2 regions of the Methylophaga frappieri genome follow, and region 2 is predicted to be linked to the other one. Evidence: predicted binding sites of a transcription regulator. Region 2 holds the regulator's gene; the other holds the start of a gene.
The links. The regulator PhoB, encoded in region 2, activates phosphate uptake and scavenging genes when phosphate is short. The targets are predictions, from matches to a motif close to GNNTGTCATAAAACTGTCANAT.
Positions count from the first base shown of each region.

Region 1: the regulator PhoB is predicted to act here: its motif matches at 1,990-2,011, upstream of pstS (phosphate ABC transporter substrate-binding protein PstS).

Region 1 covers NC_017856.1:2,233,370-2,237,793, reverse strand. Annotated here, with positions in the region: gene Q7C_RS10760 (FAD-dependent oxidoreductase) at 1-1,156, shown strand, start outside; gene Q7C_RS10755 (aldo/keto reductase) at 1,153-1,953, shown strand; gene pstS (phosphate ABC transporter substrate-binding protein PstS) at 2,081-3,139, shown strand; gene pstC (phosphate ABC transporter permease subunit PstC) at 3,262-4,239, shown strand; gene pstA (phosphate ABC transporter permease PstA) at 4,236-4,424, shown strand, end outside.
Region 2 covers NC_017856.1:1,824,861-1,829,284, reverse strand. Annotated here, with positions in the region: gene Q7C_RS08760 (inorganic phosphate transporter) at 133-1,782, shown strand; gene phoB (phosphate regulon transcriptional regulator PhoB) at 1,960-2,649, shown strand; gene phoR (phosphate regulon sensor histidine kinase PhoR) at 2,665-3,954, shown strand; gene Q7C_RS08745 (PstS family phosphate ABC transporter substrate-binding protein) at 4,100-4,424, shown strand, end outside.

The DNA.
Region 1 (4,424 bases), 410 kb from region 2:
CGCCGGTATTGCCGGACTATGGCTGCATCACCGTCTGAACCAGCTTGGCTATCATGCGTTATTACTGGAAGCGCATCAAATTGGCCATGCGCAAACACTTGCTGCACAAGGCATCATCCACGGCGGTAGCAAATATGCGTTAAATGGCGTTTTATCCAATGCGGCGCAAGCGATCAGTGCCATGCCGGCAAGATGGCAAGCCTGTTTTCATGGTTCGGGTGAGATTAATTTATCTCAGGCGAAGATTTTAGCCGATCATCAATTATTGTGGTCGACACAACGTTTATCCTCAAAACTGGTGTCATTTTTTGCCAGTAAAGCGTTGCAAAGCCGTATGCAAGCAATCCCTAAATCAGCACGAAATGGCATCTTTGCCGATCCCGGATTTAAAGGTGCCTTGTATGCGCTTGATGAACCTGTGGTGGATGTGCCCAGTTTATTAGGTTGTTTCCAGCAAAACTATGGACACCGGATATTGCATACCGGGGCGGCAACCCTGAAATTTATTCGGGAAGGACAAGGCATTCACCGTCTGGCGATTGGCGATACGCTCCAAATTAAGGCGCAGCACTTTATCGTCACTGCCGGCGAAGGCACCGGTGAGTTGTTATCACATCACCATATCCAGCGGCCTGAAATGCAGCTGAGACCTTTACAAATGCTGCTCTGCAAATCGGCCGATCCGTCATCGCCTTTGCCCGCCATTTATGCGCATAGCCTTGGCTCCGGGAGCAAACCAATAGCGACGATCACCAGCCACTCGGATCAACACGGTAATATGGTCTGGTATCTGGGCGGTAATATTGCCGAGCAGGGTGTGGGTAAATCGCCGGACAAATTAATCCGTGAGGCGCAGGCATTGCTTAAACAAATTATGCCCTGGGTATCGTTACCCGATCTCGACTGGGCAACGGTGAATATCAATCGCGCCGAACCCAAACAAAAAGGCTTCAGCCGACCGGACAGCGCCTTTGTAGAAAGCCATGACAACCTGCACATTGCCTGGCCAACCAAATTAGCACTCGCCCCGGATCTAAGTGATCAACTCATCTCAACGCTACAAAATGCGTCAACAAATCAGCACTCTTATCCCGAAGTGACGGTATTACCCCAAGCAACGGTTGCGACGCCATTATGGGATAGGGCGTTTTCATGAGCGCTTTAAAACAAACCCGTATTGCCGATTCCGATGTGGTGGTATCGGCACTGGGTCTTGGCACGGTGAAACTGGGCCGAAATACCGGCGTAAAATATCCGGACAACTTTACTATCCCCGATGATGAGGCGGCACTCAAGTTGCTTGATACCGCGTGGCATCTGGGGGTTAACTTGATTGACACCGCGCCAGCTTATGGTAACAGTGAAACTCGCCTCGGCCATTTACTTCCTCAATTAGCGCATCCCTTTGTCATTTGTACTAAAGCCGGCGAGCATTTTGATCCCGAAACCAGTCAGTCTCACTTTGACTTTTCGAAAAGCGGATTACAGCGCAGCGTTGAAACCAGCCTCAAGCGACTCAATCAGGACACTTTGGATATTGTCTTGATTCATTCAGATGGCCAGGATCTGCCGATTATTCACCATCACCATGCGTTGGATACCTTGAATGAGATGAAAGCGCAGGGACTGATAAAAGCGGTGGGTATGTCAACAAAAACCGTTGCCGGTGGCTTACAGGCATTGCACCAGTCCGATATTGTGATGGTGACGCATAATCTGGCCTATCAGGATGAACAAGCTGTATTGGATACTGCGGCCGAGCAAAACAAGGCGATTTTCATAAAAAAAGCCTTTGCCAGTGGTCACTTGCCGAATCAAGACGATGCCATTCAAGCAAGCTTTAAACTGAACTTTGCCAATCCCGCTGTCGCAAGCATCATTATCGGTACGATTAATCTCGCCCATTTAACCGATAATATCGTTAAAGCAAACGACCTGTTGGCAAGGTATTGATTACTTCTTGGCGTAATAACAATTTGATTTATTTCACACTGTCATAATTCTTTAACAGTTTCCTCCTACCCTGCTCACTGATTACTTTGCCTGCGTCATTGAACGCAAACATCAATCAGGAGTCGTTATGAAGTTATTCACAAACAAGGCTAAATCACTGTTGCTTGCGGGCACATTGATGGGTGCCATGACCTCACTGACAGCCCAGGCTGACATGAAATTAATTGGTTCTGGTGCCAGTTTCCCTGCCCCGATTTACAGCAAATGGTTTAAAGACTTCAGCAAAGAACATGACGGTGTTCGCGTTGACTATCAATCAAAAGGTAGCGGTGGTGGTATCAGCGACTTCATCAACGAAACCGTTGACTTTGCGGCCAGCGATGCCGCGATGAAAGATGAGGAAATCGCTAAGGTTAATAAAGGAACAATTTTGCTGCCGATGACGGCTGGCGAAGTCGTACTCACCTTTAATCTCGACGGTGTGACCAGTTTGAACCTGCCACGCGATGTGTACCCTGAAATCTTCATGGGTAAAATCACGCAATGGAATGACCCAAAAATTCAAGCGGCTAACCCGAACGTAACGCTTCCTGAAAAGCGCATCACTGTCGTCGTTCGTGCTGATTCCAGTGGTACCAGCTACGTCTTTACCAATCACTTATCGGCCATCAGTGATGCATTTAAAGAAACCGTTGGTACCGCCAAATCACCAAATTGGCCTAACGCTGGTACCTTTGTTAAAGCCCCTAAAAATGACGGTATTGCTGCCACGGTTAAACAAACGCCGGGCGCCATCGGCTATGTGGAATACGGTTTTGCCAAGCTGACTAAACTGCCAACAGCCAAACTGGAAAACCAAAAAGGCAACTTTATTGAAGCCGGTTCAGAAAGTGGTGCTCAAGCCTTAGCCAGCACGCCTTTCCCGACCACTAACCTGCCAAACAGCGATGTGCCGGATCTGCGTGGCTGGGTAACGGATCCTTCTAGTGAAGAAGCCTATCCTATCGCCTCATTTACTTGGTTATTAGTTTATAAAGACATGGACGATGAAAAAGCCAAAGTCATGCGTGATCTTATCGAATACATGGTGACGACTGGCCAGAAATCCGCTGATTCTCTGGGTTATATCCCGTTACCAGAAAACGTCATCGAAAAAGTCCGTAATGCGGCAAAAATGATTCAGTAACAGGACGTTGAACAAACAAAAGCAACTATCCCCGCTGCAAGTATCTCACACGATACTTGCAGCGTTGCGTTTGGGGCAGCGGCGATACTTGTTCGGGTTGCTCCCCTATTTTGGAAAACAGCATGGCTTATGATCCTTTCAAATCTGATAGCAGTGATATGACGTTGTCAGCACCGCCATCAGCAAGCGACTATCTGCAAGACAGTATTTTTCGATTTTTTGCTCTGTTCTGTGCGCTGTCTATTATTCTATTGGTGGCCTACATTATTATCGAGTTAGGGTCACAAGCCTGGCCAGCGGTACAGCAACATGGTATCGGGTTTATCACTGGCACCACCTGGGATGTTAATCAAAGTGAGTTTGGCGTTCTGCCCGAAATCTGGGGCACGCTATACAGCTCGTTACTCGCCTTACTGATTGGCGGAATATTAGGTGTGGCAATTGCTATCTTCCTGACTCAGGATTTTATGCCGGCTAAACTCTCGGTCAGCTTTCGCACAATTATCGAATTATTGGCTGCCATTCCTTCCGTGGTTTACGGCTTATGGGGTATTTATGTGCTTATCCCACTTCTACGCCCGGGCGCAAACTGGTTACATGAACACCTGGGCTGGTTTCCCTTTTTTGGAACCGAGTTAAGCGGTCCGGGTCTAGCGCCAGCCGCACTGGTCTTGGCCATTATGATTTTGCCCACCGTTGCCGCTATTTCAGCCGATGCGTTTCGACGTATTCCCTACAAAATTAAAGAGGCGGCCTTTGGAATGGGCGCCACCAAATGGGAAGTGATCTTGAAAGTCATGCTGCCAACCGCTTCCTCGGGCATCTTGGCTGGGTTGGTACTGGGATTTGGTCGCGCACTGGGTGAAACCATGGCCTTGGCAATGTTGATTGGTAATATGAACAACATCAGCATTTCTCTGTTTGCACCGGCTAATACGCTTGCCTCACTGCTTGCGTCAACTTTTCCAGAAGCCAGTCAAATCGAAATTGAAGCACTCATGTACGCGGCACTGGTTCTGCTGTTAATTACATTCCTAGTCAATATCGGTGGTCTGATGATTCAACAAATGACCATGCGTAAATTTGAGGGTAAATCATGAGTCTGGAAAGCAAAACGGCGACATTACCGCCTCGAATCGATTTACGCTCTCTTGAAAAAAATGTGTACGAATGGCGGTCACTAAAAAACACCTTACTCACTGGCCTGATCTGGTTTCTGGGCATTGTCGCCAGCATTCCGCTGTTTTCTGTGATTTTCATGCTGATCGTGGAAGGCGGCACCCGT
Region 2 (4,424 bases):
TTTGTAAGCCAGCTAAGTCCCGTAATCACAGACAATTGTAACAGGGCAGGGTTGCATGAAGATCGGAGTGGGGTGCCATGTTGTCTTTAAACTGTAATAATTGGCGGAATTTTTACGGCAAACGGGTGACGTGTGGAAATTAAAACCATTCACAAGATCGAAAAACAGGCCTACAAAAAAAGTCATGCGGAAATAACCAGAATTGGCGCGGCCTTATTCTTTTTGGCAGCAGTACTGGCGTTCAGCTTTGCGACCAGTGGTGGTGTTCCTAATAATCTGTTTCTTGCCATTGCTGCGGTGTTTGGTGCCTATATGGCAATGAATATTGGGGCCAATGATGTGGCCAACAATGTGGGGCCAGCGGTCGGTTCCCGTGCGTTAACGATGGGGGGGGCCATTCTGATAGCGATGGTTTTTGAGGCGTCAGGGGCATTTATCGCCGGTGGTGAAGTGGTCTCAACCATTAAAAACGGCATTATTGATATCGAAGGCTTTGGTCAAAATACCGATGAGTTTGTCTGGGCTATGATGGCGGCTTTATTGGCTGCCGCATTGTGGTTAAATTTGGCCACTTTTGCTGGTGCACCTGTTTCTACCACCCACTCAATTGTTGGCGGTGTCATGGGGGCGGGGATTGCGGCTGCCGGCTTTACTATCGTTGACTGGGGAACCATGATCGCGATTGTCAGCTCATGGATTGTCTCGCCACTGATGGGCGGATTGATAGCGGCGGGCTTTTTGCTGGCGATAAAAAAAACCATCATTTTTCGTGACGATAAAATCGGTGCGTCCCATAAATGGGTCCCGGTTTATGTTGCCGTGATGGCCTGGGCTTTCGTGACTTATTTGATTTTAAAAGGCTTATCGAAAGTCTGGGGGAGTTTTGTTGGGGCATTGAACTGGTTGCCGCTGGTCAGTATTGAGGCGAGCAGTAAACCGGGGTTTGTTGGCGCCGCGCTGGCGGGATTGGTTGCGGCGGTACTGGTTTTTGCCTTGGTGAAACGTAACATTCGCCATAAATTGCCGCAGATGAATAATGATCGACACAGTGTTAATACGTTATTTACCATTCCCTTGATTTTCGCCGCTGCCTTACTGAGTTTTGCTCATGGCGCCAACGATGTGGCGAATGCAATCGGGCCACTGGCTGCGATTAATGATGCCATTATGACCGGTGGCATTTCGGCCGAGACTGGTATCCCCTTTTGGGTTATGGCCGTGGGGGCACTGGGTATTGCCTTGGGATTAGGTCTTTATGGGCCACGTCTGATTCGGACCGTGGGAGGGGAGATCACCGAGCTGGATCAAATGCGTGCGTATGCCATTGCCATGGCTGCCGCGATGACAGTGATTATTGCCAGTCAGTTGGGTTTGCCAATCTCTACCACACACGTCGCCATTGGTGGCGTATTTGGCGTGGGGTTTCTCCGCGAGTGGCTAGATGATTCCAATAAGCTGGAAAATACGATTCGTCAGGAAAAAACCGATCTGAAAGATGAAAAAAAGCAACTCAATGCATTACGTAAGGAGCTGAAAAGTCTGCAAAGCAAAAGCGGCAAGAGTGTCGATGAATATCAGCGTATTACAGAACTATACCGGCTGATTGATGAAGAGGAAGAGGCCATCAAAAAAGCCAAAAAGGTGTTGAAGAAAGAACAGAAAACGTTGTTTGTTAAACGTGATATGGTGAAAAAAATCGTCACGGCATGGGTGATTACCGTGCCATCTGCAGCCGTTATTGCGGCGATGGTGTTTTACATGATTCGCGGCATTATGGTTTAAGTCGCATCGTCATCCCATGTCATTATCTGACGAAACAAGATAACGCTTAACCCGTTTAAAAATGACGATTTTATGACAGAGTACACATAAAGACTGGGTGGTTTGCCGTCTTGTTATCAAATTGTCATATTTGCTCGGTAAGCTTTGCCCAAACCCTAATATTAGGATGGACTATATATGGCAACGACCGTCTTGCTGGTTGAGGATGATGCAGCGATCCGAGATATGCTCAGTTTTAGCCTCAAGCAGGCAGGTTTTAATTGCGAACCCACGCGAGATGCTGAGCAGGGCCTGGAATGGCTGAAAAATCAGCAACCCGACATGATTCTGTTGGACTGGATGCTGCCAGGTATTGATGGTATTGAGTTTATCCGTCGGCTGCGGGCGAATGAATTCTGGTCATCGATCCCTGTCATTATGCTGACCGCTAAAGGTGAAAGCGAAGATATGGTCAAAGGCCTGAGTGTTGGGGCTGATGACTATATTAATAAGCCATTTTCGCCACCAGAGCTGGTCGCTCGGATTAAAGCTGTGTTGCGCCGCTGTCGTACCCCAGATGATGATGGACAGAAATTACAATCAGGCACCCTGGTGCTGGATACAAAAAGCCACCGCGTCACGGTGAATAGCTCGCGAGTCGACTTGGGGCCAACCGAGTTTCGGCTATTGCACTTTTTCATGAAAAATCCTGACCGGGCATATAATCGTTCTCAATTACTGGATTTTGTCTGGGGCGATACGGTTTATATTGAAGAGCGCACGGTTGATGTTCATATTCGCCGGTTACGCAAGGCGCTCGAACCCACGGAACATGATGCGCTGATACAAACCGTGCGTGGTGTGGGCTACCGTTTTTCTGCCGATTAAGCGAGCCACGTTAGGATGTCATGGGATTACTGGCGCCTGATCACGCTGATCAGTCTAGCGGGTTTTTTGGGGCTGATTTTGGGTCACATGATGACCTTTTTATTTCTGGCCACCCTGGTTTATTTGCTCTGGCTGCAAGCCAAATGGCATAAACTCCTGAAGTGGTTACAAAAGCCAAAGAAAAACCTGCCACCGTCGAGTGAAGGAGTGATTGACGAAGTCTGTCGCAGTATTGAGCGAATGCGTGGCCAAAGTAGCAGCCGCAAAAAAAAGCTCGCAGCTTATTTGAAACGGTTTCAAAATGCGTCTGCTGCCTTACCCGATGCTATTGTTGTGCTAGGCGAGTTTGGCCAAGTGGATTGGGCCAATCAATCCGCTCGCCTGCTATTGGGTATTCACTGGCCGCGTGATGCGGGAGTGCGGGTAAATAACCTGATTCGAGATCCGGCTTTCCAGCAATTGCTGGATGATCCGCAAAATCAAAATGGCCTTGCCAATGTCGTCTCACCGGAAAATCCGGTCATGCAATTAGAGCTGAAGCTGGTCAATTATTCGAACAAAGATCGCTTACTGATCGCGCGAGATATTACGCAAACGATTAAGTTGCAACGTATGCGGCGTGACTTTGTCGCCAATGTTTCACACGAGTTACGCACGCCATTGACGGTGTTGCGAGGTTATCTGGAGAGCTTTACAGTAGAAAGTGAGCCAGAAATGTGGCGACAAGCATTGCCGGTGATGCAGGGACAGACCCAGCGAATGCATTACATGATTAAGGATTTGCTGGCACTGTCTCAACTGGAAACCGGTGAAAAACCGTTACAGCAGCGCCCAACCGATGTGGCCAAATTATTAAGCAGTATTGTTGCTGATGCCCAGCGACTAGAACATTTTCGAAACCATCAGATTACGCTGCACTGTGACTCTAAAAAGTGGTTGCTAGCCGATACCGATGAACTCCGAAGTGCGGTGTCCAACCTGGTATATAACGCGGTCAAGTACACCCCGGCAGAGACTGCTATCACAGTGCGTTGGTCAGTTGAGAATGCTGGCGGCATTATTGAAGTACAGGATGCAGGTGAGGGCATTGCCCAACATCATTTAGAAAGACTCACAGAACGTTTTTATCGAGTTGATAGTGGTCGTGCCCGGGAAACGGGGGGGACTGGATTGGGGCTGGCTATCGTCAAACACGTTTTACAACGACATCAAGCCGAATTGGTCATTGATAGTGAATTGGGGGTGGGAACCCGTTTTCGCTGTGTGTTCACTAATAATAGTTTGATGGACAAAATCGATGTGTAGCGGCGTTAGGCCGGTTACCGGTGCATGTCATAAAATTGAAATATAGATTTCATACCCTTGTCACAGTTTGTCGTGATACTGCCTCAGGAGTTCAGCGTAGACAGCGTTGAAACGTTTTCATTTAACCTAGGGAGTTCAACCCAGTATGTTCACCAAAAAAATCGCTCGGCTCGGCGCGGCGCTGGCAATGGCTTTTTCTGCGACCACCTTTGCAGATGTTGATCCCAATTTGCCGACCTACGAAAAAACCAGTGGCGTTTCTGGCAGTTTGTCCAGTGTGGGCTCCGATACACTGGCTAATCTGATGACCTTATGGGCAGAAGAATTCAAACGTGAATACCCAAATGTGACCATTCAGATTCAGGCGGCTGGTTCATCAACGGCACCTCCTGCCTTGACTGAAGGTACTTCAAATGTTGGTCCAATGAGCCGTAAGATGAAAGATGGCGAGGAAGCGGCGTTTGAAAAGA